2 linked regions of the Sulfolobus acidocaldarius DSM 639 genome follow. The protein of the gene in region 1 binds, or shares a complex with, the protein of each later gene. Links are inferred from orthologs where the notes say so. Each region holds a gene or a part of one and is shown on either strand. Other genes may lie near its edges.

Region 1 (14,822 bases):
GAAAATACTTCTAATGCAAGCTCATGTGAGGAAATGAGAAATATTATGATGAAAAATGAGGTAAGGAAGAAAGAGGCAAAGAATACACTTTTAGGTAAGATATTGTTAAAAAGCAACATATAATCGTCATCAAGAATTACTTTTCTAGGCACTATCTTTCCTTCCAATGTTTCCTCGACTAAACCAGCAGCAACGAGTTTTTTCACATGATATCTTACAGCACTTGTTGAGGAGAAACCTAGATCCTCTTGTATTTGCCGTATTGTAACACCGTTCTTACTCTTCAGCACATAATAGTAGACTCTCTTTGTAGGTAATGATAATGAAAGCTCCATGCTGACTCATTATCTATTTTTTGTCAAATAAATCTTTCTGAGAAAATTTTCATGGTAGTTAGTAACCTCTATAACCTAACACATGCCACATACCTATTAATGTCACTAATAAAACTAGAACTTTATTCGTATTATTTATATATTTAGAGATGAGAGTTAGCATAACTGAATTGTAGTAATTTCTATCTATTTCTTCTCCTTTGAGGAGACTATATAAATCAGTAAAGAGATTATATTGTATAAGGTCATTTTTATCTATTTGATAAACTAAAAGTTCTATTAAAGGTAGAGCATTTTTGTTACCCATTAGAAAGAGAGTAGAGTAAAATACTAATAGGTCGGAAATAGTCTCTACTTTCGTAAGTATCTTCACTTTATTGTCTATTATCATTTTTGATAAAGTAATTGCAGTGGCAATACTACTTTTAGCTTTATCATCTCTTATTTTGTGAACAATTGAGGATAATTCAGTTATTCCCTGTAAGGCAAGCCTAGCTTCATATTTTTCATTATTGGCTAGGCTTTTAAGTATCTGGAGTTGATACAATTTTAATAGATCCATATAGTCTTCATCTGTGGCAGTAGAACTCTTTATTCTCTTGAGTATTATTTCCCCCCAAGGTAGAATTAGTTTCTCAGCCAACTCAATTGTTCCCTTAACCGACTCGTCATTGGGATGGGTTAACAACAATGTATATCCAATTATGGCGTCAGCTCTCCTTTTTAAGTAATCCATAAAATCCTCGATTTTATCAAATTGATAATGTGAAAAAAGGTATGAGACGACTTCCTTAAACTCCTTTAGGTCTAGTTGTGTATTCTTTGGTTTTGTGTAATTTTTTCTAAACTTATCATAGAGCGTTACGACCTTATTAAGCTCCTTATTTCTTACGTTATAGTCAATTAATAGAGAGTAAATCAGAGTTGAAAGTAAAGGGTCCTTCACATCGATCTTATCTATCATATCTGTTTTGTAGTAAAGTAATGATAATGGTATTTGAGAGAAGGGGGTGACAGCTAGTAAATCCTCCAATATTTTTTCTATACTAGTTGGTGTAAATTCTTTAAGAAGATTGTAAATTATTATCGAAAGCAGATTTGCTAATCTCTTGTCTCTTCCTACTCTGTTGAAGCTAGAAATAACATCGCTTAATAAATCGCTAATCACTGTTCTATCTTTCAATTTAAGTATTTCTTCATATGCCCATGAAATACACTCTCTGTTTTCACTCTTCCTTAGTAAAACCAGAATACTAATGATATTTTCTATTGGATCTACATCTCTCTTTAGTTCCATACAGTCGATATTTCTTGTTGAAGATACTACGTCGACTAACTCATTGAATATTTTTCTTATTGCTAATTTTGATGGCTTATACAATTTTCCGGCTGACAAAAGTAGTTTATTTAATTCACTATTTACTAGTACATGATTTTCGTTCACTTCTGTAAAATATAGTCTAAGTAAGTCTATTGCAGTTTCAGAGTCTTCTTTTACTTTAGTTAATAGATAGGAAGATAATCCATCAATAATTTTGTCTAAATCTACCTTATGCTGGCTTTCCTTTACGTAATCATCGTCAAAATACGTCTTTATATCTTCATTTACATTAGAAAACCACTCGACTATTATGTCTTTATCTTCTTCACCTACTCTTCTTCCGTTTTTAGTAAGTGTGAATAAACCAAGTTTATATGGTATAGGAGTCCCATATTCCTCTGCAAGCTTAACTAACGGAATATACCATATGGCTTTATTTGGATCTGCATCAAGAATCACGTTGTAAAAGTAGTTGAATATATTTCTTTCATAATCTTTCAATAAATCATTATAATTTGGTGAAGAGAGGAAATGGTCTAATATTTCTATTACTTGTCCCCTAGGTTTTAAGGTATAGTAAATGTCCTTAGTTAGAACTATTATCTTTCTAAAATTTGATCCGTCATTAATATCATCTTGAATTTTCTTAATAAAAGCGAAATTTCCTTCTAAGTCATGATAATCTATTAACTTGACATCACCAAATCCTATCTCCTTAAGCCTCTTCATTATCAAAGTGCTTAAGGTGCTCTTTCCACTTCTTACGGGTCCTAATATTATTAAGTCCTTGCCTTGAGTTACTGTCCTAACCCCATAATTAGTTAAATCAACGAATTCAGGAAAAGTTAGAGGAGATATTATTTGATCGTTATCAATTTCCTCTCCTGCTACATTATCTATTTCCCCTAGCTCGTATTTGGAAGAACCTGGTAAAAGTCCTAAACTGGAGTCTAACAAGTAAAATATTATTTTTTTATAAGATTCTGGTAGAAGTTCCCAGTCTCTCTTTAAATTATTTCCTTTATAATGTTTTTTTAATACCTCTAAGGGTTTTCCTGATTCTCTGCCCACATACATGATTCGTTTAAAACGATTTGTTAGCCTTATGGACTCATCTAACTTTCCCTCTGTGTATAATTTTAAACCTTCCCTTACTAAAAGGGGAATATAGGAAAAGTAATTGTCCAACACGAAACATGAATAATCGAGTATTTTAGCCATTTCATTTCCATTAACTCCTTTTGACTTCAGATAGGCTATTGCCTTGTAATAGGGATAAGTTAGTGCATATCCTCTCACGACAAGAGAACTTTCACCCAACTTGATATTCCCTTTCACTAGATCAACAACATAAAAATTTCCTATCACGTGAACCTTTGCTTCATTTTCTTTTTTTGCCTTCTTTAAAGTTTCCCTAAGGGCAAGAAACTCTTTCAAGTCATTAAATTCATCAGGTAATTCGATCAAGTTAAACTTTCTCGCTATATTGGATTTGTTGAAGAGTGGAGGGACTCGAATATAGATTGGTCTCTTCTTAATTCCTGTGAGTGACGTAATAATCTTCATTATACTGACATACTTTGATAAAAATAGTATATAACGATTAGCCAAAAATCTTGTGTTATCAATGCTAGTACTTTACCAGGATAGTTCAATATAAGCGTGAATTCTAATTTTGTCTTTTTTATTACTATATCTTTAAAGAACTATATCCGCTAAAATATAAATATAGACCGTCATATATATTAATCATGGCATTTGTAAACGAGAGAACGTATCAGAAGTACTTAGAAGAAGGGAGAGAAGAGGAATTTCACAAGGAATTCGACAAGGCTGTAAATGAATTATCATCGGGAATAGGAAAGGAATATCCATTAATTATAGGTAAAAGGGAGATAAGGACTAATGAAAAAATAATTGTCACGGTCTCCTTTAATTCTGATTTAAGGTTAGGAATATTCCAGAAAGCAACTGAGAATGAGCTTAACGAAGCCATAGAAACTGCAGAAAATGCCTATAAGGAGTGGCAATATTCAGACTGGAAAGACAGGGTAGAGATTGCTATGAGAGCTGCTGAGTTAATGGCAAGACACAAATTCGCTCTGGCAGCCACAATTACCTTTGAAAATGGTAAAAATAGGTATGAAGCCATGGCTGAAGTCGACGAGACAATAGATTATCTTAGGTACTACGCCTATTTGTTAGAGGAGAATAGGGGATATATCAGGGAAATGGAGTCAAGAATTTACAAGAACGAGAAAGGATATAGCGTAATGAGACCTTATGGTACATGGTTTGTAGTCTCACCGTTTAATTTTCCTTTAGCAATAACTGCTACCATGACTTTAGGCTCAGTGTTGACTGGTAATACAGCTATTGTAAAGCCTTCGTCAGATACACCGTTATCAGCCTACAACCTAATACAGATTCTGAGAAGAGCAGGGTTACCTGATGGTGTGGTAAATTATTTGACTGGGAAAGGAAGCGAAATCGTTACTCCAGCTCTAAAGAGCAAGAGAATAGCTGGTCTAGCTTTCACAGGATCAAAGGATGTTGGGCATAAACTCGCAAAGGATTTTCTTGATGTAGACACTAGACCTATAGTCATGGAGCTAGGTGGTAAGAATGCTGTCATAGTTACCGATAAGGCAAATATAGACAAGGCTGTGGAAGGCGTATTTAGAGGTGCGTTTGGTTTTGGAGGGCAAAAGTGTAGTGCGAGCTCAAGAATTTATGTTGAAACTAATGTTTATGATACGTTTCTGAACAAGTTAGTGAATAGGACCAAAGAGGCGATTATAGGAGACCCTACAAAGAAGGAGACATTTCTCGGTCCATTAATAAATTCTGATGCGGTATCAAAGTATGTTAAGTTTGTAGAGGAAGCTAAGAAGGGAGGGGGAGAGATTCTGTACGGTGGAGAAGTTATAGATGTGAAGAGACGGTTGGTTAAACCAACCATAGTATCCAATTTACCTCTATCTCATTGGTTATGGAAGACTGAGTTATTTGTACCTATAATTCTAGTTACTAAAATCGGTAGTCTTGAGGAAGGGGTTAAATTAGCAAATGATGTTGAATATGGATTAACTGCCGGAATATTCTCAGAGGATCAGAAAGAGATAGAATATTTCTTTAACAAGATTGAAGCTGGTGTAGTCTATGCAAATAGAATGGTAGGAGCTACTACTGGAGCAATGCCAGGAGTACAGCCATTTGGAGGCTGGAAACATTCAGGATGGACAGGTAAAAATGCTGGAGGACCTTACTATTTACTTTCCTTCATGAGGGAACAAGCAAGGACAATGTATACATAACTTATTTCGATTCAAGTAATATGGGAATATTCTTTTTCCTATCTTCTTTTTAACCTTTAGGTGTTATAATGAGTGTTATGTATTGTACTTGGTAGTTATATACGTCGTAGACAGGGAGTAGAATAATAGTTACGGGCTTTACGTTAAGTATTTTAAGAGTTACGTTGTAGATTTGTATGTCTCCCTTCATGCCTAAATACTGGTCATGGACCACTTCTACCCATCCTGTCATATTATATGTATATATTAATGTATTGTTGTTTGAGCACTGGCAGTATAAGTAGAAATAAGTGACAGAATCGGGGTGTGCGACTATAAGATTAGGATATGTGTAGAAAAGTAAACTAGAGTTTAAGGGACTCATATTATTTACTTCATTTTGGTTAGTGAGCCCAAGATATAGGCTGGAGTTCAGCTTTTGTAAAATACTACTATTCGCAATTAGACCCAGCAAACTTAGTGTGTTACTAGTGTTAATCTTAGTGTTGTTCAATTGAATTATATAGGGTCTAACCACATTAGGCTTCTCCGCAGTTTGTGTCTGCGTTATATTTTGACTTTTATCGGTAGTCGTATAGTAGGTTGTAGGCTGAAATTTAAATTCTGATGGTGTAGTTATGTATATAACTAGAGCTGCAATTGATATGGAAAGTATTATACCTATAGCAGCTGCAATAACTGATACATTCACGAGTGTTCATATATTGAAATACTTTAAATATCTAATCCAAACTTTTCCGTATCTAATTCTAAACTCAAGAATGTTAATAATTGATTTTACATGAAAGTTCGAAAAAATAATAAATCAAATAAAATTTGATTTTAGCTACCTATTTTCTTGACATATTCTTTATACATACATCTGTCCTGAATAACTACTAAACCTGCTTTCCTAGCCTTCTCAGCTGCTTCATCATGTCTAATCCCTTCTTGCAGCCATATCACTTTAACATCTCCTTTCATCTTCACTCTCTCCAACACTTCATCAACTATTTTTGGGACCTCACTTGAAGGTCTAAATACTTCAACCACTTCTATTTTCTCTGGTATATCGAGAATTGATTTGTAGCTTTTTCTTCCGAGTATCTCATTAACTGTAGGGTTTACGGGAATTACGTTATATCCTTTACTTATTAAGAATCTGGGAACTTCATGAGCGGGCTTTGACGGATCCTTGGAAAATCCTATAGTTGCAATATTTTTATATTTCCTTAATACTTCTTCTATTACTTTCTCCTCGTCTACCATAGCATATTATTAATTTCTGAGTTAAAAATAATTTTGGTGAAGTACGTTTCCTTTTATTATAAAATTAAAGTAAAAGTAGATAGATGATTTTAAAATGGTAAAATTTAAAAAGTTTGAGATTTAAGTAAATTCTTAAGAGGGGAATAAAAATAATGGATAAACTTGTTAAAGCGTCAGTATCTATAATAGTTGTATTACTAGGTGTATTCGTTTTCGTAAGTGGATTATTGGGTATTGTAAGGATAGCATCACCAGAGTTTCCTCCTTATTTAGGAATGCTATTAATGACAGTTGGGTCAATTAGCACCGCCTGTATACTCACGGAAAGAAAATAAGTTTTACATCGAGGATATTTTTCAATCCTTACCATAAAACTTTGACCATCTCAAACTCATGTGGGGCGTTATTTTAGTTTGATTAATTTTTTATGACTAGAGGAATATAGTTAAAGTTCTAGTTCACTCCTTCTTTAATTTTATTAGTGATCGACATGTATCTTAAAATCTTTACATCCGCAAGGTAAAAACATAAAAGGTAATATGGTGGGTACAGCGGACCCGCCGGGATTTGAACCCGGGACCACCGGCTAACCTCTCAGCGCCGACTAGAAGGCCGGCGCTCTGTCCTGGCTGAGCTACGGGTCCAATTACCAGAATTCATTTCCTAGATATGATTAAAATATTTTTCTCTCCTCATTATTCATATTCACGCCATACCTTACCGCACTTAGTGCATTTATAAAATCTTGTAGCTGGTTCATCAGCACTCCTTGTTTGTAGTATCCAAAAGTACGCTTCATCATTTCCGCAAGAAGGACAGGATATTCCTCTAGTTAATTGCACTCCTGTTTTTGGCATATCACTTTCTAACACAAGTGTCTTTTCCTTTGCAGAGTGCTTAATCACAGTTGTTATTTTAGCTTCTTTCTGATTCTCCGTGTCTATATATCCGCATTTAGAGCATTTGTATACGGTTTTACCATTCTCCTTTCTAGGCATCATCATAGAACCACATTTTGGACAGAACTTCATGACGTCTCACCGGGCATAATAATAGTTTAAGTGCTAACGAGTTTATTTACTTTTCTTTTTATAGCTTTAACTATCGTTATGCATGTATCTTTTTCCTCTCCACTATCTACAAAGATCTTTACTTCATCTTTAACTGGAGAATTTTCAAAGCTCTCTTTAAGCTTCTTCTCGTTCTCTTCAAATATTATTTTTTCGAGTATCTTTCCTCTGAATATGCATAAAGCGTAAAGGTCATCCTGATTAGCGATAACTGCTTTCCTTGTTTCTTTTTTCAAATTTTTTTCACTTCATCTATGAATAGATTGGCATAGTTTTCAGCCAACTCTATTGCTTTAATTAATGCCTCCCTTGCTGATATACTTCCATCGGTCAAGATCTTAATCGTTATACTAGTTATAAGTGGATGAGGCAAGGAATAGGCAGCAAATTTCACTCCTGGTACCTTCAAAAGCATTCCCTTAAGTAAGTTGCCTATTGTGTGTTCCTCTCCGTCTATTTGTAATTCTAAATAATTTTGTTCCTCTTTTATTACTTTAATTTCCACCTTTCTTCACCGTAAATGCCAGTTTTCTTGTCTCAATATTTCCACAGTCTGGGCATTTTAAATGTTCTTCGTCTTGCCTCTGTAAGGGACTTCCACAGATTGAGCACTTAGCAGAGATCACTCCCAAGTCTCTCTGTTTGATCGTTAAAGGAACCGGAATAATGTAGTTTATTGGTTTAGCTCTTATGATATCACCAACTCTCATGGCATCTGAAATAGTGTTCAGATACTTGCTAGATATTTGTGAGATGTGTATGTAACCGCTCAGGGTAGTTACTAATGACTTATCCTCTAAACTCTGAATGTTAATTATAGCTGAATCCTCTTTAATTCCTACCACTATTCCAAGAACATATTTACTCTTCTTTAGTGATAGAATACCCGGTTTTTTGAATCCAATGGAGTTAACTTTCCTGTTTATCATATCATAGAAAGCTTTACCTACAACGCTTGAGTAAACGGTACCATTAAACTCATAAGTTCCTTCACCGGTTGTGAACTCCTCAATTACACTCAGTTCCTCTCCTGGCAAAAGCAATTCTCCTTGATTCTTCAAGTTTCTTCACCACGGAAATATATACTCATCCAACTTACTAAAAATTATCATTTTTGCTTCTCCCGGTGTGAGAACAGGCTTTTCATATTCAAAAAGATCATCTATGGGCAGTCTAGGGCAGGAGGTAACTATGAAACTATCTATTTCAGGGTTATCTATATTTCTGAGGGCATCAACGTTAAGGCTTCTATTAGTTATTATGAAAACCTTGTACCCCTTTTCCTCCAGTTTCTTTTGAAGATATTTCACCATTAAAGGTCTATTTTGCCCTGTCTTAACTCCCTGTATTATAGCCCAATTTCTCGAGTCTAAGGCTTTCATTATTTTTCCGTATCTGATCTTGAGAATCCTATAAACTTCATCTGTAAGATCTTCATTTTTACTTGTATAAGGATCTAATTTGACTATTGGTTTCCTTGTCGTCAGACCTACACCTAAAGCGTGAAACACTCCCCCTGAAACGTTTACATAAACGTCTGCACTTGAGTTCACTACTGCCTTATAATCGCAACCTAATATCTGTCCATCGTGCATGAATGGAGACGAGGGTTTACCAATAATAACGTTAAACTGTGACTGCATCTTTTCTTTAATCTTTGGAAGTAGGTGAGAGTGTTGGATTGTCGACGATAACGAAACTGTTCTTGGATTATACTTCTCGTTAATGTATTGAATAAGTTTCTCTATTTGCTCCTCCTCTACATTTAACTTACTTTTCAATTCAATGAACAATGTTGGAAATTTAGGGTAATACCAAGTATAAGGAGTATGTCCAAAATGTATAATTAAGTCTACTCCTAATGTTCTAGCCTCGTCTTCAGCGACATCACAAGCTCCCCAGCTAGCATCTGAGGAGATTACGAACTCTATATCCTTTGCTGTTTCTCTTAATCTTTCCAGAAGACCTATAGAAAAAGGTTTTATACCTTCAGGGAATTGGAGCAGAACTTTCTTAGCACTTCTTTTACGTATTTCTTCAATTATCTTATCTACTTCAAAATCATAACTCACTGAGCTGCTGCCTCTTTATTCAAAGCTGATATCTCGATTTTAGTTCTAATGGGCAACTTCGATGAGGCTATTTTTAGGGCTTCTTTTGCAGCCTCCAAGTGTTCTTTCTTTACTCTTACATACATCACAAGCTCTCCTAACTTCTCTAGCCTGGCAGCAGTACCTATCGGCTTTCCAAATGACAGTCTCATACCGTCTTGCAATCTATCTGCTCCTGCGAAAGCCATCATTTTGTTTTCCCTTATTACATGATGTGGATATTTAGTTACAACTAAAGCAAAGTTCTGCTCAGAGGCTAATTTCTTCGATAAATACTTTAATGCAATTACACGTGCAGCCTCTAATGCGTTGTGTCTTATCTGCCCTTTCTCAGTAGTTATTAGTCTTAACTCATAATCATAATCTCCATTAACATTTCCCATTACGAATTTTGTAATCTTAGGCATTGGAATACCTGGTATATATTCTCTTCTAGTATAAGCTGGACCTGAAAACTTCCTGTAACATCTTCCTGGTCTTAATGGCATATGTAGATGTATATGACAAAGTTTAAAATCTTAACTACTGCTCTTTCCTACCTCTTTTAATGTCTTCTCAATCGCATTAATGTGTTGTAGAATCTCGTCAATAGTATTTCTTAGGGTCAAAACATCCCTAGGATCCTTAATAGGCATTTCAACTTCTAGTGTTAAACTCTCTTTGTCTGAATGAAGATTTATTTGCATATCTCTGGGTAAATCTACGTTATCCACTTCTAAGCTTTTCATAATGATTTTACTAGCTTCAGTGGAAATCTTAACTGAAATCTTTATTTTCAACTTTTATCAATCCCTCTTTTGAGGAATAAGGCATAAAATATCTACTTGTATACATTATTTCGCCATTTTTAAGTACAACAGGCTTGTCCCTCTTAACTTTACCTTGTTGAGAGTAGATAATATACGCAAGCAACGGCGACTTCAGGTCAGTGCTTATAAGATAATACCTACTAAAGTCCACTATACTGTCAACTCTATATCCTCTTGCCATCTCGTCTCTGAATCTTGTAATTAAGGTCTCACTGTAACTAGGTGTCATAACTACCTGAAAAAGCTCCCCTACACCTTTCAAATCAAGGAAATACATAGCGGAAAAGGCTAGCTCTAGCGAATCATAATCCATGTACAAAATCCTATCCGTGATCAGATCATTTCTAGAAAATTTCGGATTTACTTTAATTACGCTATTAGTTATTTTGTAAAGCAATGTGTTTAGCTTTGTCTCATTGATTTCCTCTAGTCTCTCAGTTTCGTTAATTCCTATCTCCTTCAAGGCTTTTATTGTGCCTTCCCTGTTTCCACTCATTCCTGGTATATAGGGATCAAAGGATATGGTAAGGGAGAAGAATAGAGGCAAGTTTTTATAGTTAGGGATCTTAAGGTTCTTCTCTACTGAAACTCCTAAATTTTTCATGTCTTCGATCACGCTCTTCTCCACATTAGTAAGTTCCCGTCTTTCAACTATTAATGACGACACAATACCTATAATCATTGGAAGTAAGTCCTCAGAAGATAAGGGGAATATAGATGAAAAGGATGTGCTTCCTAGGAAGTATGTTTTATCTTTAAATTTTATTAGTCTATCTCCGTTTGAGTTTTGTTCTAACTTTACTGGACACTCTGAGTTAAATGTCAACATGAAACTTGAATGAGCATATTTTCCTAATAGAAAGGACGCTATTAAAGAGTCAATTGTATAAGATGATTTCACGCATAAAGGCTTAGGATAGGATATTATCTCACTAACTAAGTTTCTAAGTTCCTCCTTGGAGGGCTCATTTAAGAAACTTTCCAAACTTCCTTCACCTTCTCTCTTAGCTCCGAGAATTTTATATCATTTACAAAAATTAGCCCTAACGAATAAGCTATTAGTTCAAGTATTCTTACAACTAGGACTAAACTGGGAGGGATAATTGCGGTAAGGGCTAATTCTGCGGCTCCTGCTGCAGAGGGAATAGGTACTAATAAGGATACTTGGTAAGTAATGTTTATTATTATAGATTTAAGATAAGAACTAAATATGAGATAAAATGGTAAGGACTGTAATATATAACCTATAACGGTCAAAGCAGAGTAAAAGGACGCCATTTTCACGTTAGAAAGTCTATCTTTAATAAGCCACTTACTATCTAAGTAAGCTCTTTCCAAAGGCTTAATGTACTTAAATGTGAATATCTTTTGTTCTAGCCTGTTCAACGTTTCGTGAGAGGTTCCATAAACGTAACCAAAGCCTGCTATCCACATTGCTACGTTAAAAAAAGCAACGAAAACGAATATAGTTAATAGTGGAGAGAACCTAAGCCAAAATAATATTAAGAACATCACTGAAACTACTGTGACATCAAAAAAGGACTCTATTAGCGAGATTGAAAATGCTTTGTCCAATGAGATACCTTTTTTTGTGTATAGTATAGCTCTAGCTAAATCGGGTCCTGCTGCGCCAGGAATAATGAGGCTTATTCCATTACCGAACAATCTTGCCTTAAAGGAAGTGAAGAAGTTTACCTTAGAAATCATTGAATCTCTATACGCTAATATGAGGCATTGCGTAATATAAGATAGGAAAAAAAGTACAACAAAAACTGGATCCATAGATAGAAATACATCGATGAGATCAATTTTGAATATAAGGGCATATCCAATGATCACTGCAATAGGCAGAACAGCAACTATTACTAATTTTCTTTCCACAACTAGATTATCTATTAGACTTTTTAAAGCATTTTCCACTGGGGTAACAAATTACTAGATTTCCGTTTTCTTCATCTCTAACTAGAAACTCATGACTTTCTATGTCTAATCTGCTCAATCCGCATGAGGGTTGTTTCATTCTTCCATCTAGAAAGTCAAACCTTTCTAAGGAACATGTAGGGCATTTATCGTTCTTACTTATTTTCACATTGTCTATCCTAAGCTCTCTGGTGTCTAAATAGTACAAAGAGTGTAAATTAGCTTGGTTTCTCAGGTGGTTTAACATTAACTGAACCTGAAGGGAAGCAGTTATGGAAATTACCGTATCAAGTGTTCCTATAGTTTCACACGCATTTACTTCGTTCTCATGTTCGTCGTAGTTCATAAAGCATCTTAAACAGGGTCCTTCTCTAGGTACTATCAGCATTACCGAAGAGTACTCTCCCATTACCCCGCCGTAAACTAGTGGAATTCTCAGTTTCACTGCTACATCATTTAGCAAAAATCTGTAGTACAAATTATCCAGTGCATCAAATATATAATCACTATCCTTGAGCATCTCTTCGGCATTATTTGAATCTATTATATCATTAACGACCTCAACTTTAATTCCTGAGTTAATTTTCCTTATTTTTTCTGCACATACAGTAGCTTTAGGTTTCCCAATATCACTCTCCTCGAACAAGTGAGTTCTGTGAAGATTGGTTACCTCCACTATATCAGCATCGATAAGCTTGATTTTTCCCACGCCCAGTCTGGCTAATAGTTCGGCTAGAGTAGTACCTAAGGCTCCACAGCCTACTATTGCTATTTTAAGCTGGCTTATCTTTTCCTGAACTCCAAGTCCCAATACAAGTAATTGTCTAGCATATCTTTCCATTAGCTTAGTCACTATAAAGCTTATAACTGAGTAGTATAAATTCTGTTGGGGGCTAGATTTTGCGCCAATGGGTGAGCGTGATGGAATTCCAATATCTCTAGAAGAATTGAATAAGTTAAAGGAAATAGCAGAAAGAGCTAGAAGAAAAGTAATAAGAATGTTATTCTACGATCAAACAATACATGTGGGTTCTTCTCTAAGTAGTATAGAAATATTGACAACTTTATTTTATAGGTACGTAAAGGATGGAAAAGACCCTATAAATAGAGACTGGTTTATATTAAGTAAAGGTCATGCAGCTCCAGCGCTCTATGCCATAATGTCAGAAAGGGGGTTAGTTAGTGATGATGACCTGTGGAAGATTCAAGATATCTCAGGAATGTTGCAAGGACATCCAGAGACATTCATACCTGGTGTTGATATGTCAACAGGAAGCCTTGGTCAAGGATTAAGTTTCGGAATCGGTGTTGCACAAGGAATTAAAATGAGAGGAGGATCTGGCAGAGTTTACGTGGTTATGGGAGACGGTGAACAGGATGAAGGTCAAGTATGGGAGGCAATGACACATGCAGTTGCAAGAAAATTAGACAATTTAATTGCGTTTATAGAGATTAATGGGTTCCAGTTAGACGATTCCACTGGTAGTGTAAAACCAAAGGAATTTCTGCCAGATGTATGGAGGTCAGTAGGCTGGAAAGTGCTCAATTGTGATGGACATGATTTCATAAGCCTTATCTCCACAATAGATGAAGCAATAAAGGCTAAAGCACCAGTTGTGATATTTGCGAACACGGTTAGAGGCAAAGGTTTTCCAGTTATAGAAAATACCAAAAAACAGAGGTCGAGTCCTGATGATGCAAGGAAATATCTACTCAATGCGTGATACATTCGGCAAATTACTAGTGGAAATGGGAGAGAAGCTAAAGGACATAGTGGTAATAACTGCTGATGTGGGCGACTCAAGCAGAGCATCCTATTTCAAGGAGAAATTTCCTGACAGGTACTTTAATGTTGGTATCTCAGAGCAGGACATGATAGACTTTGCAGCAGGTCTTTCAGCAACTGGATTTAAGCCAGTTGTAGTTGATTTTGCAATGTTTTTAATGAGAGCATGGGAGCAGATTAGGAATGCTGTAGCTAGGATGAACTTGGATGTGAAGTTTGTGGTTACGCATTCAGGGTATAGTGATAGTGGTGACGGATCAAGTCATCAATGCTTAGAAGATATATCCTTAATGAGAGTATTACCCAATATGAAGGTAATAATACCTGCAGACCCAGCAGATATAAGGAGAAGTTTTCCCGTGATAATGGAAGAACTAAGAGGACCATTATACTATAGAGTCGGAAGGGAGTATTCACCGTCAATCACTGATGGTTTAGAATATGATTTCAAGTTAGGCAAAGCTTACGTGCTTAAGGAAGGAGATGACGTTGCAATAATGGGTGCGGGAGTAGTCCTTTGGGACGCATTAAGGGCTGCAGAGGAACTTGAAAAGAAGGGAATAAGTGCGTCAGTGATCAACCTATTATCAATAAAACCAATCGATGAGCAGACCATAGAATATTATGCTAGAAAAACAGGAAGGATTGTCACTATTGAGGAGCATAGTATCTATGGAGGCATAGGCTCTGCAGTGTCTGAGGTGGTGGTTAAGAGATACCCGGTTCCTATGAGGTTTGTAGGGGCTACTGGTTTTGGAAGGAGTGCGAGGAGTCAGAGAGACTTACTGGACTTTTACGGAATAAATTACAAATCGATAATAAGTTCTGTAATGGAGTTGTTGAAATGAATGAACTAGAAGAGTTGAGAAAAGAAATAGAGGAGATAGATAGTCAAATTTTAAATT
Region 2 (14,810 bases), 340 kb from region 1 along the record:
ATACTCCTTTAGAACTTATATCTCAATTTAAGGTGAACCAAGTTTGAACTTTTTATACTTAATAATATTTATTTGGCTGGCCGTTTTATCTATTTTACTCGTTATTGTTGCCCGAAATAAAGCTATATATTTTAAGAAATTAAAGACTTCTAATAATCTTAGAGTTAAACGATATATAATCATTGAAATTATAGGTAATATCGAAAATTTAGGAGAAAAAATATTAGAGGAGAATATACGGAACGCGGTTAAAGAATTAGGTGGTAAAGTGTGGCTTGAAATCGCTAATCCTAGGGTTGTATTTATTCATGGGAACTTTGGTATTATATCAAGTACTAGAGCTGGGTATAAGTTAGTTTTAGCTAGCTTACCTTATGTCAAGTCTATCAATGGAGTGGAAGTTCTACTTGCTCCAAAAAGGACAACAGGAAGTTTAAAAAGGGCAAAGAAACTAATAGGTATTTGATGATGACGCCGCTCCAGTCTGCAGTATGATGTCAACGCGACGAGCTGAATAACACTTTTTACCAACAGTTTGTAATCCATATTTGGGGTTACAAAAGTTGGCTTTAGGTCCAGCTGCGATGGGATATGATCGAGCAATAACAATATTTTCACCAGACGGATCTCTTTATCAGGTAGACTATGCATTTGAAGCTGTAAAAAGAGGATGGACTACCTTAGGCGTGAAAACAAAGTCAGGAGTTGTTTTATTAGCTGAAAAAAGAAAGGCAACACAACTACTTGACGTTGACGGAATAGAGAAGATATTTATGTTAGATGATCACGTAGGATGCACCTTTGCTGGCTTAGCTTCAGATGGTAGAATACTAATAGATTATGCTAGATCACAAGCTCTTCAACATAGATTGATATATGACGAACCGATCAGTATTGAATACCTTACAAAAGTTATCTCTGACGTTAAACAAGCTTATACTCAGCATGGCGGTGTAAGACCATTTGGAGTTGCATTGATAGTCGGTGGTATAGATAAGGGTAAACAGCCGAAGCTTTTAATGACAGAGCCAAGTGGTCAGTTCATGCCTTACTATGCTGTCGCAATAGGTCAAGGGGGTTATACTGCAACAGAGTACTTAGAGAAGAATTATAAGGAGGATTTAGATATTCAGTCAACTATATTATTAGCTCTGAGGGCTTTAATGGCTACCTTGAAACCAGGAGAAAAGCTAAACTATTCTAGCGTTGAAATAGGTTATGCTGATGTAGATTCAGGCACATTTAAGAAATTAACTACTGAAGAAAGGTCAGATCTTTTGCAAAAGATATAAGGGGTGGTTCTACATTTATGACCAAAAAAGACGAAATGGTGATAGCAAGGTATGAACATAGTGGAGAGAGATTTGAGATATTAGTTAAGCCTAAGGAGGCTATGGATTTAAGGAACGGAAAAAGTGTGAGTATTTCCGACGCAGTGGTTTCTGATACAATTTACAAAGACATAAAAAAAGGTTTAAAGGCATCTCCTTCTTCTTTAAAAAAAGTTTTTGGTACATTAGATTTTGAAGAGATAGCAAAGCAAATTATACTTAAAGGGGAAATACCTTTAACGGCTGAGCAAAGACGAGAAATATTAGAAAACAAGAGAAAACAAATTATTGACTATATCTCCAGGAATTCAATAGATCCTAAGACAAATTTACCTATTCCCAGGACGAGAATAGAATTAGCTATGGAGCAAGCGAGAATTCAAATTGATCCTAACAAGGATGTAGAAGCACAGGCATTACAGATAGTTAGAGAGTTAGCAAAACTAATTCCTATAAGAATAGCTAGAGCCCTAATGGAAATTAAGGTAGGTCCAAAATTCAGTAGTAAGATAAAATCTCAATTGGCTAACCTCGGAGAAGTAAAAAGAAGTAATTGGCTAAACGACGGTACATTGATTGCAGAGCTGGAAATACCCGCAGGTGCTCAACAAGATGTTATAGATAAGTTAAATTCTTTAACTAAAGGAGAAGTAGAAGTTAAAATTTTGCAGGTTAAGTAATATGAGTCAGGCAAATAAAATATATTTTGAAGATCGTAGCATAGTGACCCCAGGAGATCTGATAGCTGAAGGAGAATTTCAAGTACCATGGTCGCCATATTACTATAAAGTTAATGGTAAGTACTATTCTGCTATTACTGGACTCATAACAGTAAAGGATGGAAGTATATTTGAGGTAATACCTCTAGAATCATCAAGATATTATCCAAAAGTTGGAGATACAATAATAGGCTTAGTTGAAGATATAGAAATATACGGGTGGGTAATTGATATTAAATCTTTTTATAGCGCTTATTTACCTGCTTCATCTTTACTAGGAAGACCAATTTCTCCTGGGGAAGATGTGAGAAGATATTTGGATGTAGGAGATTACGTGATAGCCAAGATAGAAGCTTTTGATAGAACAATAAGCCCAGTTTTGACAGTTAAGGGTAAAGGTCTGGGTAGAATACCTTTAGGAACTGTGATGGATATTATGCCGGTAAAAGTTCCCAGAGTTATTGGTAAAAACAGAAGTATGATAGAAGTACTGACAAGTGAAAGTGGCTGTGAAATATTCGTTGCACAGAACGGTAGGATACATATTAAATGCGCAAATAATTTAATAGAGGAAGCTTTAATAGAAGCAATTAATATCATACAAAGTGAGTCTCACACTAAAGGTCTAACAGAAAGAATTAGAAACTTTTTGAAACAAAAATTAGGCGTGATCAGAAATGATTCAGCTCCAAAAACCGAAGCTAATACTTGAAAACGGCCTTAGGACTGACGGAAGAAAACTTGATGAGCTAAGGCCTATAAAGATTGAGTTAGGAGTATTAAAGAATGCTGACGGTTCAGCAATATTTGAAATGGGTAATACAAAAGTAATTGCTGCAGTTTACGGACCTAAAGAAATGCATCCGAGACATCTAGCTCTACCTGATAAAGCATCACTAAGAGTCAGATATCATATGACTCCTTTTTCTACTGACGAAAGGAAAAACCCAGCGCCAAGTAGACGAGAAATCGAACTCTCAAAAGTTATTAGAGAAGCGTTGGAATCCACTATACTATTAAATTTGTTTCCTAGAACGGTTATAGATATATTTATGGAAGTTCTTCAAGCGGATGCGGGAACTAGATTAGTCGCTTTAATGGCAGCGTCTATGGCTCTTGCAGATGCGGGAATTCCGATGAGAGATTTAATTGCAGGCGTTGCTGTAGGTAAAGCAGATGGTTCATTAGTTTTAGATCTGAATGAGCAGGAAGATATGTGGGGTGAGGCTGATATGCCTATTGCTGTTTTGCCATCATTGGGTCAGGTAGTATTGTTACAGTTAAATGGATTTATGACACCTGATGAATTTAGAAGAGCCTTTGAGCTTGCACAAAAAGGGATCTCTAGTATATATGCATTACAAAAAGAAGCATTGAAAAATAAGTATTTAGAATATAAGGAGGAATAATACATGTCAATTACTCCTTCAAATCAAAATATAGTTCCGACCGTTAAAAAAGACATGATACTATCTGCATTGGAGAGGGGAGTTAGATTAGACGGAAGGAAGCCTAATGAGTATAGACAATTAAAGGTAACTTTGGGTTATGCTAAAAAAGCTGAAGGCTCAGCACTAGTAAAATTAGGTAACACACTAGTATTAGCAGGAGTTAAATTAGAGGAAGACTCTCCTTACCCCGATACACCCAATCAAGGTAACTTAATTGTTAACGTTGAGCTATTACCATTAGCCTATGAAACATTTGAACCTGGTCCACCAGATGAGAATTCCATAGAGCTAGCTAGAATAGTTGATCGTAGTTTAAGAGATTCAAAAGCTATTGACCTTTCAAAATTAGTTATTGCGCCAGGGAAGAAAGTATGGACATTGTGGGTTGATGTATACGTTCTTGATTATGACGGAAATATACTAGACGCATGTATGCTAGCTTCTATAGCTGCGATTTATGACACAAAACTCCCCAAAGTAGAAGTAGAAGGCGACGAAATAAAGATAAATAAGGAAGAAAGGCTAAGTATACCTTTAGTTAATTATCCTGTAGTTACTGTGACCACGGCAAAGATAGGCAAGTACGTTGTGGTTGATCCAAATTTGGATGAAGAAAGTATAGCAGATGCTAAGCTTTCAATTTCATATACGAAAGAAGGCACAATTGTTGGATTGCAGAAAAATTATTCTGGCAATTTGACATTTAAAGAAATAGACGCAATGGAAAGTACAGCAAGAGCTACATCTCAATTTTTGTTCGAAGAGCTTAAAAAGCAGATAAACTTGTATTAAGTGATTGAAAATGGGTAGAGTAACTGGTATTGCAGGGAGATTTGGAGCCAGATATGGATCATCTACAAGGAAGAAATGGAAAGAGGTCATGGAAAGAAGATATATGCCACACCAATGTCCTTATTGTAAGACTACGGGTAAAGTAGTCAGAATTGCTTCCGGAATATGGTACTGTAGAAAATGCGAAACAAAGTGGGCAGGTCTTGCTTATACACCCTATTAGGGTGTTGTTGACCTCAAGTAGAGATTCTTCATCGCGTATAAGGAGTTTTTTAAACGAGCTTTCTTATATAATTCCCGATTCCTTTAAAATAAATAGGGGTAGACAAAGTTTAGATGATATCTTTAAGAGATCTCGATTATATGGAGCTTCGTACATAGTAATAGTAAGTTCTAGCAAAGGAAATCCTGGAAGGTTCTTAGTGTATAATACGTATACGTCTATTAGGGAATTTGATATTAAGATACAAGGTATAACTTTACTTAAGGAGATAGGAGGTAGAGAAAGTAAAATTGTGAGTAAAAAAATACGAGTAGGTTGTATAGGAGAATTATCTAACACTCTTGTTAAAAACTTATTCATGAATCTTGGGTATACTGGAGTAGAGAATTGTGAATCATATGTAAATGGTAGATATATTGAAAAGATAAATGACAAAAATATTTATGAAGTGAAGTTCTTAGATGCTCATAATAATATAATAGGTCCTACTATTAGATTTTTGGTGGATGAAGGTTCTAATAAATATTGAATTGAAGGAAGTAGACCAGAATCTCAAGGATATACTATTTGGATCTATTTTAGTTGAAAAGGTGGACGAAAGAGTAGTAAGTATAAATGAAAAGTTGGGAACTATAACTATAACATCTAACTCCGTTAGCAGAGGTAGAGCTGTGATAAACTCTTATATATCTTGGATATATACAATACTAGAGACTCTGAATAAGGTGAAAAATGCATGACTGAGAGACTTCCACCTGAACTCCAAACAGAGTTAGTTAAACTACAACAGCTTCAAGAGCAGTTGAACAGAGTTATAGCAGAAAGAAGTGTTATTGATAGTCAGTTGAGAGAGGTAAATAAGGTTTTAGATGAATTAAAACAATTACCTTCTGATACAATTATTTACAAGATAGTGGGCAATTTACTTGTAAAGGTAAACAAGGATAATGTAGAGAAAGAACTAGATGATCAAAAAACCATATTGGAATTAAGGTCTAGGACATATCAGAATCAAGAAACTAAGTTGAGAACACAGTTGGAGGAGAAGCAGAAGAAAGTAAATGAGATGTTATCTAAATACTACCCACAGAGAGGGGCAGGGGCAAAGGCTTAATTAATTTAAGGTAAATTACTATTTTGTGTTAAGAATTTATGCCGATTATAGGGAAAAGGCTAGTAATGTCCCAGATTTTTTAAGGGAGCTTGGTGCTGTTGTTATATTCGAGAATTTAACTGTAGCGGATTACGTTATTTCTGAGACAATAGGAATAGAGAGAAAGAGTGTGGAAGATCTTGTTAGCTCTGTTTTTGATAAGCGTTTTTTCGATCAGTTGAGCAGATTAAGTGAAAGTTACAAGGAACCATATATTTTAATTGAGGGCGATCTAAGTCAAATTAGGTTCATAACAACTAAATGGAAAGCCGTTAATTCTGCTTTAGTTAGTGCGATTATTGACTATGATTTAAGAGTCCTGTTTTCGTTAAATAAGAAAGATTCTGCAGAAGTTTTATATAAATTAGCTGAAAAAATTTCTGCTAAATCTAATTTTAGAAGTATAAATCTTCATGATAAACCTAAATTCGAGAATCTTAAGGACATTCAACTATATGTTGTGGAGTCATTGCCAAATGTAGGGGAAAAATTAGCAAAAAAACTATTGGAAAAGTTTAATACAATAGAGAATATTTGTAAAGCTTCTATATCGGATCTTGAGAAAGCATTAGGAAGTAGAAAAAGAGCAGAAGAAATATACAAAGTATTACACACTGCATACTCATCTGATAACGGTACTAAGAAAAATGTGTCTTTAGCAGATTTCCTTGCTGAGGATAGAAATAATAATGACTAAGTGGCATATCTATACCCATTTCAATAGACTAAATTATGTTTCATTAAAATATCTATATATTTATAATTTTAAGTATAAAATAGCTAGCTACTTATATTAGTTCTTTAGATTCTCTAGATTATGAGTATATCAATCTAAATCCAACACACTTTAATACTTAAAAGTTAACTTACTATTCGTAAACTGGTGATTTAGACCTTGCCAAGATATAAGACTGTTGAACAAGTGCTTAGTTTAATGAAAGATGTTACAAGAGTAAGAAATATAGGGATTATAGCACACGTTGATCACGGTAAGACAACTACTAGTGATACACTTTTAGCTGCATCAGGAATAATTTCACAAAAAGTTGCTGGAGAAGCGCTTGCATTAGATTATCTATCAGTAGAGCAACAGAGAGGAATTACAGTAAAAGCAGCAAACATTAGTTTGTATCACGAAATAGATGGAAAAGGTTATGTAATCAATTTGATTGATACGCCAGGACACGTAGATTTCAGTGGTAGAGTTACCAGAAGTTTAAGAGTTTTAGACGGTTCTATAGTGGTTATTGATGCCGTAGAAGGAATAATGACACAGACGGAAACTGTTCTGAGGCAAAGTTTAGAAGAAAGGGTAAGACCTATATTATTTATAAATAAAGTAGACAGACTCATAAAAGAGCTTAAGCTTAGTTCTCAAGAAATTCAGAAGAGATTAATAGATTTGATTATAGAAGTTAATAACCTAATAGAGACATATGGTGAGCCTGAGTTTAAAGATCAGTGGAAGATAAAGCCGGAGCTAGGAAACGTTGTCTTTGGTTCAGCTAAGGATAAGTGGGGCTTTAGTGTGCCAATGGCTGGAAAAAGAGGAGTTAAATTTAGTGATGTAGTGAATGCTTACACTAGTGGCGATAAAGCTAAGATTGAAGAACTGGCAAGTAAGGTGCCTATACACGAGGCATTGTTAGATGCAGTAATAAAGTTTGTACCTAACCCAAGAGATTCCCAGAAGTATAGAATTCCCAAAATCTGGAAAGGTGATTTGGATAGTGAAATAGCCAAAGCAATGATTAACGCCGATCCAAATGGTCCAATAGTTATGATGATAAACGATATGAAAGTTGATCCTCACGCTGGTTTAGTAGCTACAGGTAGAGTATTCTCAGGTACTTTAAGAGCAGGAGAAGAAGTTTGGTTAGTGAATGCTAAGAGGCAGCAGAGGATATTACAAGTAAGCTTATACATGGGTGCAATAAGGGAGTTAGCTGAAGAAATACCTGTAGGTAATATTGCTGCGGCTCTGGGAATGGATGCTGCAAGATCCGGAGAAACAGGAGTTGATATTAGATTTAAGGACAGTGTTCTTGGCTCATTTGAGAAGTTACATTATATATCAGAACCTGTAGTCACCATATCTGTAGAACCTAGGAATCCTAAAGATTTAACAAAGATGATAGACGCTTTGAGGAAATTAAGCATAGAAGATTCTAATTTAGTAGTAAAGATAAATGAAGAGACAGGCGAATATTTACTGTCAGGTATGGGATTCCTTCACTTAGAAGTTTCGTTGCAGTTACTAAAGGAGAATTATGGATTAGATGTAGTAACAACTCCTCCTATAGTAGTCTACAGAGAGAGTATAAGGAACAAGAGTCAGGTTTTTGAGGGTAAGTCTCCTAACAAACACAACAAGCTATATATAAGTGTAGAACCATTGAACAACCAGACTATAGATCTAATAGCGAACGGAACAATAAAAGAAGATATGGATAATAAGGAGATGGCTAAAATCTTGAGAGATCAGGCTGAATGGGACTACGATGAGGCAAAGAAAATAGTTGCTATTGACGAGAATATAAATGTCTTTATAGATGCCACTAGCGGTGTTCAACACCTAAGGGAAATAATGGATACATTGCTTCAAGGTTTTAGGCTTGCAATGAAAGAAGGACCCCTTGCGTTTGAGCCTGTAAGAGGGGTTAAAGTCGTATTGCATGATGCTGTAGTACACGAAGATCCTGCACATAGAGGTCCTGCACAGCTATATCCTGCGGTTAGGAATGCAATATTTGCAGGCATTCTAACATCTAAACCAACATTGTTAGAACCATTGCAGAAATTAGATATAAGAATACCAATGGAGTATTTAGGGAATGTAACCGCTGTTATTACAAGAAAGAGAGGAAAGGTTATAAATGTAGTTCAAACTGGAAATGTGGCAAGGGTATATGCTGAAATACCTGTTGGTGAGTCTTTTGAGTTAGCAAGCGAGCTAAGAGCATCAAGCGCAGGAAGAGCCTTCTGGGGTACAGAGTTTAGCAGATGGGCACCGGTTCCTGATTCAATATTAGTAGATCTAATTATGAAGATTAGGGAAAGAAAAGGAAAGCCCAAGCAGTTGCCTAAAGTTGAAGATTTCATATCGTGATTTCTTTATGGAGGAGAATAATTTATTTCGGGACGTTAAAGCAATTTTTTTTGACTTTGATAATACATTAGTTTCTTTTGATGAAGTAGAAGATAATGCTCTGCATATGGTAGCCAAGGATATATATAATTTCGTTAAAGATAATTATTCATCTGAAATAAGTCAAGATAAAATAACAGAATTAGTGATCTCTAGAGCAAAGAAAATGAATGAGGACGGCATATATGACAGAAAGTCCTGGTGGAAATCAGTTCTAGATCAATTAAACGTTTCGGCGGAATCTGAGGAATTATATCAGTGGACTCAGTTATATTGGAGTATAGCCTCGCAGAATACTCCTTATGAGGATGCCTTGGACTTACTTGAATATTTAAAAAAGAAGGGATTTAGATTAGGGATAATAACTAATAGCGATGGAGAGGGAGGAGATAAGAGGCTTAGGTTATCAAGATTTCCACTATTACACTACTTTAATATTATAGTTATAGGTGGAGAAAACAATATAAAACCCAAGCCAGACCTTCAACCATTTATAATATCTTGTGAGAAATTTGGTTTATTCTCATCTCAATGCCTAATGATTGGAGATGATCCTATAAAGGACTGTTTAGCCGCTAAGAAGGCTGGTCTTAAATCCATCTTAGTGGATAGAAAAAATAAGGTTAAGTTCGCAGAACTCTATGCTGATTATGTAGTAAATAATCTTAGGGAAGTCGAAGAGCTATTTTGATTATTGGTTTTGAAATTATTTTTAGCTTCTAAACGGACTTAAGGGACGAAAATTCTTTTTCCTATCAGAAATATACATTCTAAAAATGGCTGATGATAATCTGTTGGATTTTATTTTTCCTCATGACGGATACTATGAGGTAATACTAGGGACTAATGGTGTAAGATTGAATTTATCACCTATTGGGATCATAAGAGAAGGACAAGAACTTAAATCAAGGATATATGAAGATACACTCACATTTCAAAATGTTATGAAGAATAATAAGTGTAGTATAAATATAACATTAGACCCATTTCAATTCTACTACGGGTTTACAAATAATATTGATAAACTTAGATTTAGGTTAATGGAGGAAGTTCCTGTTCTCGAGAACTCTCTGGTTATTTTATCTGAGTTAACTCCTATAAGCAGGGATCAGAATCCTATCATCTTTAAATATAATAGGTTACATGTCGTAAGTAATGCCCCTGTTCACCAGGCTTTGAGTAGAGGAGATTTTCTATTAGTTGATTTATTAGTTCATATGTCTAGACTACATATATATTCTCAAGATCAAATTAAACAATATTTACCTGTAATTGAATATGAAATTAAAACTATTAAGAGACTTTCGCCTAACTTATCGGGTATTATACAGGAATTAATTGGAATTCTTGAAGATAAGGGATATAAAATCTCTCTGTAAGATGTAATTATGGGTTTTGTTGTAGCATTAATTCAAGGGGACGGCATAGGTCCGGAAGTTGTTAGCAAATCAAAAACCATATTAGCTAGGTTAAATGAAAAATTCAGTCTCCCCATAGAATATATTGAGGTAGAAGCTGGAGATACTACTAAAAATAAGTTCGGTGATGCATTACCTAAAGACTCATTAAGAGTAATAGAGAAAGCTGATATGATTTTGAAGGGTCCCGTGGGCGAGACTGCTGCTGATGTTGTAGTTAAGCTAAGACTTATGTACGATTTATATGCAAATTTAAGACCTGCTAAATCTCTTCCTGGTCTAGAAAATAAATTCGGAGATGTTGATATCTTAGTAGTTAGAGAGAATACAGAAGACCTATACAAGGGTTTAGAACATGTTATCTCTGATGGAGTTACAGTGGGTATTAAAGTTATAACTCGCGCCGCCTCGACAAGAATAGCTCAAGTTGCACTAAATCAAGCATTGAGAAGAAAGAAAAAGGTAGTTTGTGTCCATAAATCGAATGTTATGAGAATTACAGATGGGTTGTTTGCGGAATCATGTAGAAATGTATTGAAAGGAAAAGTGGAGTATTCTGAAATGTATGTTGACGCTGCTGCTGCAAACTTAGTTAGGAATCCTCAAGCATTCGATGTAATAGTTACTGAGAATACTTACGGCGATATATTAAGTGATGAGGCAGGCCAAATAGCAGGTAGTCTAGGTATATCCCCTTCAGCTAATATCGGTGACAGGAAGTCTTTGTTTGAGCCAGTACATGGTGCAGCATTCGATATTGCTGGCAAGAATATAGCTAATCCCACTGCTTTCCTTTTATCAGTAGGAATGATGTTAGATAGAATGCAAGAACTCTCGGGCGACATAAGATACAATAATGCAGCTAAATCTTTGCGAGACGCTATATATTCAGTGTATTCTGAAGGGAAATATCTAACGCCTGATGTAGGTGGAAGTTCTACAACAGATGAAATGATAAGCGCAATACGGAGTAAAATAGGTTAATCTTTAAATAACGTTTCTATGTAATTTTTACCAGGTGAGTTGAATTATCTCGACCTCAGATATCGAATTTGACATCCAAATTTGATCCTTTGAAATTTGAGGAAGAAGTTCTCAAGTACTGGGATGATAACAATATATATAAAAAATTAAAGGAGATAAATGAGAAAAATCACAAAAAATTCTTATTTATAGACGGTCCACCATATCCTTCAAGTCCTATACCTCACATAGGTACAGTCTGGAACAAAACCATCAAAGACTGTATATTACGTTACGAGAGGTTAATGGGATATTCTGTTAAAGATCAGCCTGGATATGATACCCATGGATTACCCATTGAAGTCGAGACTGAGAAAAGGCTGGGTATAAAAAGTAAGGCTGAGATAATAGAAAAAGTCGGAGTGGATAACTTTATCTCTAAATGTAAAGAGTTCGCAGTTAATAATTCTAAATCTCTAACTCAGAATTTCAGAAATTTAGGTATTTTCATGGATTGGGAAAATCCATACTTTACATTTAATAACGATTATATATCTAACTCATGGGCTGTAATAAAAAAAGCATACGAAAGAGGACTACTTTATAAAGGAGTTCATGTCCTGCATTGGTGTTCAAGATGTGAGACCACATTAGCGGACTACGAGGTTTCCGAGTATAGAGACTTAGAAGATCCATCCATATACGTTAAGTTCAGGGTAAAAGGCGAGCCTAATAGATATCTGGTTATTTGGACCACCACGCCATGGACGTTACCCGCGAATGTTTTTGTTATGATAAATAAGGATTTTGAGTATGCTGACGTAAGAGTTGGAGACGAAATACTAGTTATAGCTAAGGACAGGGTAAAGGAATTGATGAAAGAGGCTAGGATAAAGGAGTACAAAATACTACGTGTGTATAAGGGTGAGGAATTATTAGGATTAGAGTATGAACATCCTCTTGCAGATATAGTTAGTGCTCAATCAAAAATAAATAACCACCATAAAGTCCTAGATGGTGGAGAGGCTGTAACACTACAAGAGGGTACAGGTCTTGTTCATTCTGCACCAGGACACGGTGATGTTGACTTTGAAATAGGTAAAAAGTATGATATGCCTGTGGTAATGCTTGTAAATGATAAGGGTGAATTTACTCAAGATTCTGGTAAATATGCTGGTAAATATGTAAGAAGTGCATCAGAGGAGATAATATCCGACTTAAAACAAAGGAGTGCATTACTTCATGCCAGTAAAATCGTTCACAGATATCCAGTTTGCTGGAGATGTAAAACACCGTTGATACTGAGAGCTATAGAGCAATGGTTTATTGCAGTATCTAAATTGAAGGATCATCTTATGGGAGAAATAGACAGAGTGAGATGGATTCCTGATTGGGGAAAGACAAGAATAGGCAATATGGTAAAAGAAGTTAGAGATTGGGTAATAAGTAGGCAAAGATTCTGGGGGACTCCTCTTCCAATATGGGTTTGTAGTAATTGTCAAAATATTATTGTGGTAGGAGGTGTAGACGAATTAAGTAAGATCTCTATAAACCAAGTGCCACAGGATTTACATAGACCATGGATAGATAGCGTAGTGGTTAGATGTGAAAAATGTGGAGGGGAAGCAAGAAGGATCTCAGATGTAGCAGATGTATGGTTTGACAGCGGTGTTGCATTCTTCGCTAGTTTAGGACAAGACTGGAGGAAAAGATGGAGTGAATTAGGTCCAGTAGACTTAGTTTTAGAAGGACATGATCAGTTAAGAGGATGGTTCTTTAGTTTATTAAGAACAGGAGTGATATTGATGGATAAAGCACCTTATGAAGCAGTACTAGTGCATGGTTTTATGTTAGATGAACAGGGAAGAGAGATGCATAAGAGTTCAGGAAATTATGTTGAACCGTCTCAAGTTGTTTCAAAATACGGCAGAGATACGTTAAGATTATGGTTACTTAGAAATACCACATGGGAAGATGCAAAATTCTCTTGGAAAAGTCTAGATATGACTAGAAGAGACTTAAATATAATATGGAATGTCTATGTATTTGCTAATACATATATGTCGTTGGACGAATTCAAATATTCTAAGTATTCTTATAATGATATAAAAGATTATCTAAAACTAGAAGATATATGGCTCTTATCAAGATACTACAGGATGCTTAAGGAAGTCATAGAGGCAATGAAGGAATATAAAGTTCACGAACTCGCTAATAAAGTAACGGCATTCATAATAGACGATATTAGCAGATTTTATTTACGAGTTACTAGAAAACGTGCATGGAATGAGGCTAATGATCCAGATAAGATAGCAATGTATTATGTACTTTATCACGTCCTAAAAGGTTCGCTAATTCTACTTTCCACTGTAATTCCTTTCACTGCAGAGAAGATATATCTTGACTTTGTACAAGAAAGATTAGAATCTATAAGTATGGAGAAAATACCAGAAATAAAGGAGGAGTTTATTAATTCAGAGATAGAAGAGGCTTTTGAAGTAGCTAAGGAAATTATAGATGCAGGTCTTAATGCTAGGGCTAAAGCTGGAATAAAATTGAGATGGCCTTTGAAAGAAGTTTATGTGTTCTTAGTATCAGATAAGGACAGAAGGTCAATAGAAAAAATAACAGATGTCTTATCTTCCTTGCTAAATTCCAAGTCAATTATAATAGAAGGTATAGATGGTTATAAGAGATTTAGTAAGATAAGAGCCACTCCAAATACCGGAAGTATAGGTCCTACATTTAAGAGGTTGAGTGTTAAAGTAGCAGAATATATACAGAATAACTCTGATAAAGTAGCACAAGATATAGTGAGTAAAGGCTACCACGAATTTAATGTTGATTCCGAAAATCTCAGACTTGATATATCGCACGTTAATCTAGTTGAAGAGGTTGAAAAGGGCTATGTATCAGCAAGATTTAGTAAAGGAGTAGTATTACTCAAACAAGAAATGAGTAAGGAGGAGGAAGAAGAAGGAATAATAAGAGATCTAATAAGAAGAATTCAGTTCATGAGAAAACAATTATCATTAAATGTAAATGAATACATATTATTGTCTATAAGAGCACCTGATGATAAAGTAGATCTAATAAAGAAGTGGGAGCAATATATCAAGAATGAAACTAGAGCTAAGGAACTACGTATAGGAGACGTTTCAGGTGATTTAATTCAAGATTGGGATGTAGAAGAAGAAACATATACTATAGGAGTATCTAAGGCAGATGTTTCCGTTTCCTAGGCGTAAAAAATTATCTGTAGTTCTTTTTACTTCTATATTTGATACTGAGAAAAAATTAGAAGAAATAATATATAAATTAGGTTTCATAATTAGAACTCTAGTAATTTTTAGGGTTTCTGAAGTAATATGGTTGGACGATCTTAAGAACAAGAAAAATATAACTAGAATAATTAAGGACGTTAGTAACTATGCTCTAACACCACCGTATGGAAAGAAGTATTTTCCTATTAAGCGAACCTTAAGTAAAGTTGGGCTAATACCACCTATAAATATTCCATCTCATGTAGTAAGTAATGACTATGTGGAAGGCGAGATAAGAAAAGTAGTTAATGGTGATACAGGAGTTAAAATTGTTAATAGAAAGACTAAG

What was found.
Region 2: the proteins of dph2 (region 1) and SACI_RS02865 are in contact, whole or in part, in a crystal structure (PDB 6Q2D), measured with the Methanobrevibacter smithii proteins. The link is inferred for Sulfolobus acidocaldarius DSM 639 from one-to-one orthologs. Residues at the interface, in WP_011954460.1 of Methanobrevibacter smithii: Met1, Met3, Tyr4, Pro28, Glu29, Gly30, Leu31, Met33, Phe58, His80, Thr124, Gln126, Ser179, Gly180, Asn181, Phe182, His183, Leu185, Tyr201, Asn202, Phe211, Ile215, Arg291, Asp295, Asp296, Gln298, Met299; in WP_011954157.1 of Methanobrevibacter smithii: Pro482, Asn483, Lys484, His485, Tyr553, Asp555, Glu556, Glu559, Leu560, Leu591, His592, Glu593, Asp594, Ala595, Val596, His597, Arg598, Gly599, Pro600.

What each region holds. Positions count from the first base shown.
Region 1 is NC_007181.1:131,940-146,761, forward strand. What follows is about bases 7,362-10,324. They hold dph2 (diphthamide biosynthesis enzyme Dph2), read right to left. Parts: upstream 9,364-10,324; coding sequence 8,359-9,363; downstream 7,362-8,358. Other genes in these bases: SACI_RS00820 (hypothetical protein), read right to left, coding at 7,362-7,527; SACI_RS00825 (DNA-directed RNA polymerase subunit L), read right to left, coding at 7,524-7,796; SACI_RS00830 (exosome complex RNA-binding protein Csl4), read right to left, coding at 7,786-8,352; SACI_RS00840 (50S ribosomal protein L16), read right to left, coding at 9,360-9,890; SACI_RS00845 (KEOPS complex subunit Pcc1), read right to left, coding at 9,921-10,181. Outside these bases: SACI_RS00780 (winged helix-turn-helix domain-containing protein), read right to left, coding at 1-335; SACI_RS00785 (hypothetical protein), read right to left, coding at 394-3,222; SACI_RS00790 (aldehyde dehydrogenase family protein), read left to right, coding at 3,408-4,973; SACI_RS00795 (hypothetical protein), read right to left, coding at 5,023-5,664; SACI_RS00800 (CoA-binding protein), read right to left, coding at 5,796-6,221; SACI_RS00805 (hypothetical protein), read left to right, coding at 6,374-6,556; SACI_RS00815 (transcription factor S), read right to left, coding at 6,917-7,252; more of SACI_RS00820, read right to left, coding at 7,279-7,361; more of SACI_RS00850, read right to left, coding at 10,325-11,196; SACI_RS00855 (lysylphosphatidylglycerol synthase transmembrane domain-containing protein), read right to left, coding at 11,181-12,092; SACI_RS00860 (HesA/MoeB/ThiF family protein), read right to left, coding at 12,100-12,972; SACI_RS00865 (transketolase), read left to right, coding at 13,040-13,855; SACI_RS00870 (transketolase family protein), read left to right, coding at 13,824-14,765; SACI_RS00875 (chorismate mutase), read left to right, coding at 14,762-14,822. UniProt on the Methanocaldococcus jannaschii protein: Catalyzes the first step of diphthamide biosynthesis, i.e. the transfer of the 3-amino-3-carboxypropyl group from S-adenosyl-L-methionine (SAM) to the C2 position of the imidazole ring of the target histidine residue in translation elongation factor 2 (EF-2).
Region 2 is NC_007181.1:476,525-491,334, reverse strand. Bases 6,221-9,171 are described here. They hold SACI_RS02865 (elongation factor EF-2), read left to right. Parts: upstream 6,221-6,564; coding sequence 6,565-8,778; downstream 8,779-9,171. Other genes in these bases: SACI_RS02860 (HAD family hydrolase), read left to right, coding at 8,786-9,171; xpf (3'-flap repair endonuclease Xpf), read left to right, coding at 6,221-6,366. Also shown: SACI_RS02925 (RNase P p30-like protein), read left to right, coding at 1-47; SACI_RS02920 (Rpp14/Pop5 family protein), read left to right, coding at 44-466; psmA (archaeal proteasome endopeptidase complex subunit alpha), read left to right, coding at 564-1,292; SACI_RS02910 (ribosome assembly factor SBDS), read left to right, coding at 1,310-2,011; exosome complex RNA-binding protein Rrp4, read left to right, coding at 2,013-2,762; exosome complex exonuclease Rrp41, read left to right, coding at 2,728-3,459; exosome complex protein Rrp42, read left to right, coding at 3,463-4,293; SACI_RS02890 (50S ribosomal protein L37ae), read left to right, coding at 4,304-4,516; SACI_RS02885 (Brix domain-containing protein), read left to right, coding at 4,518-5,045; SACI_RS02880 (hypothetical protein), read left to right, coding at 5,023-5,256; SACI_RS02875 (prefoldin subunit beta), read left to right, coding at 5,253-5,630; more of xpf, read left to right, coding at 5,656-6,220; more of SACI_RS02860, read left to right, coding at 9,172-9,508; SACI_RS02855 (DUF447 domain-containing protein), read left to right, coding at 9,594-10,196; SACI_RS02850 (isocitrate/isopropylmalate dehydrogenase family protein), read left to right, coding at 10,206-11,219; ileS (isoleucine--tRNA ligase), read left to right, coding at 11,288-14,440; SACI_RS02840 (putative RNA uridine N3 methyltransferase), read left to right, coding at 14,424-14,810. UniProt on the Methanocaldococcus jannaschii protein: Catalyzes the GTP-dependent ribosomal translocation step during translation elongation.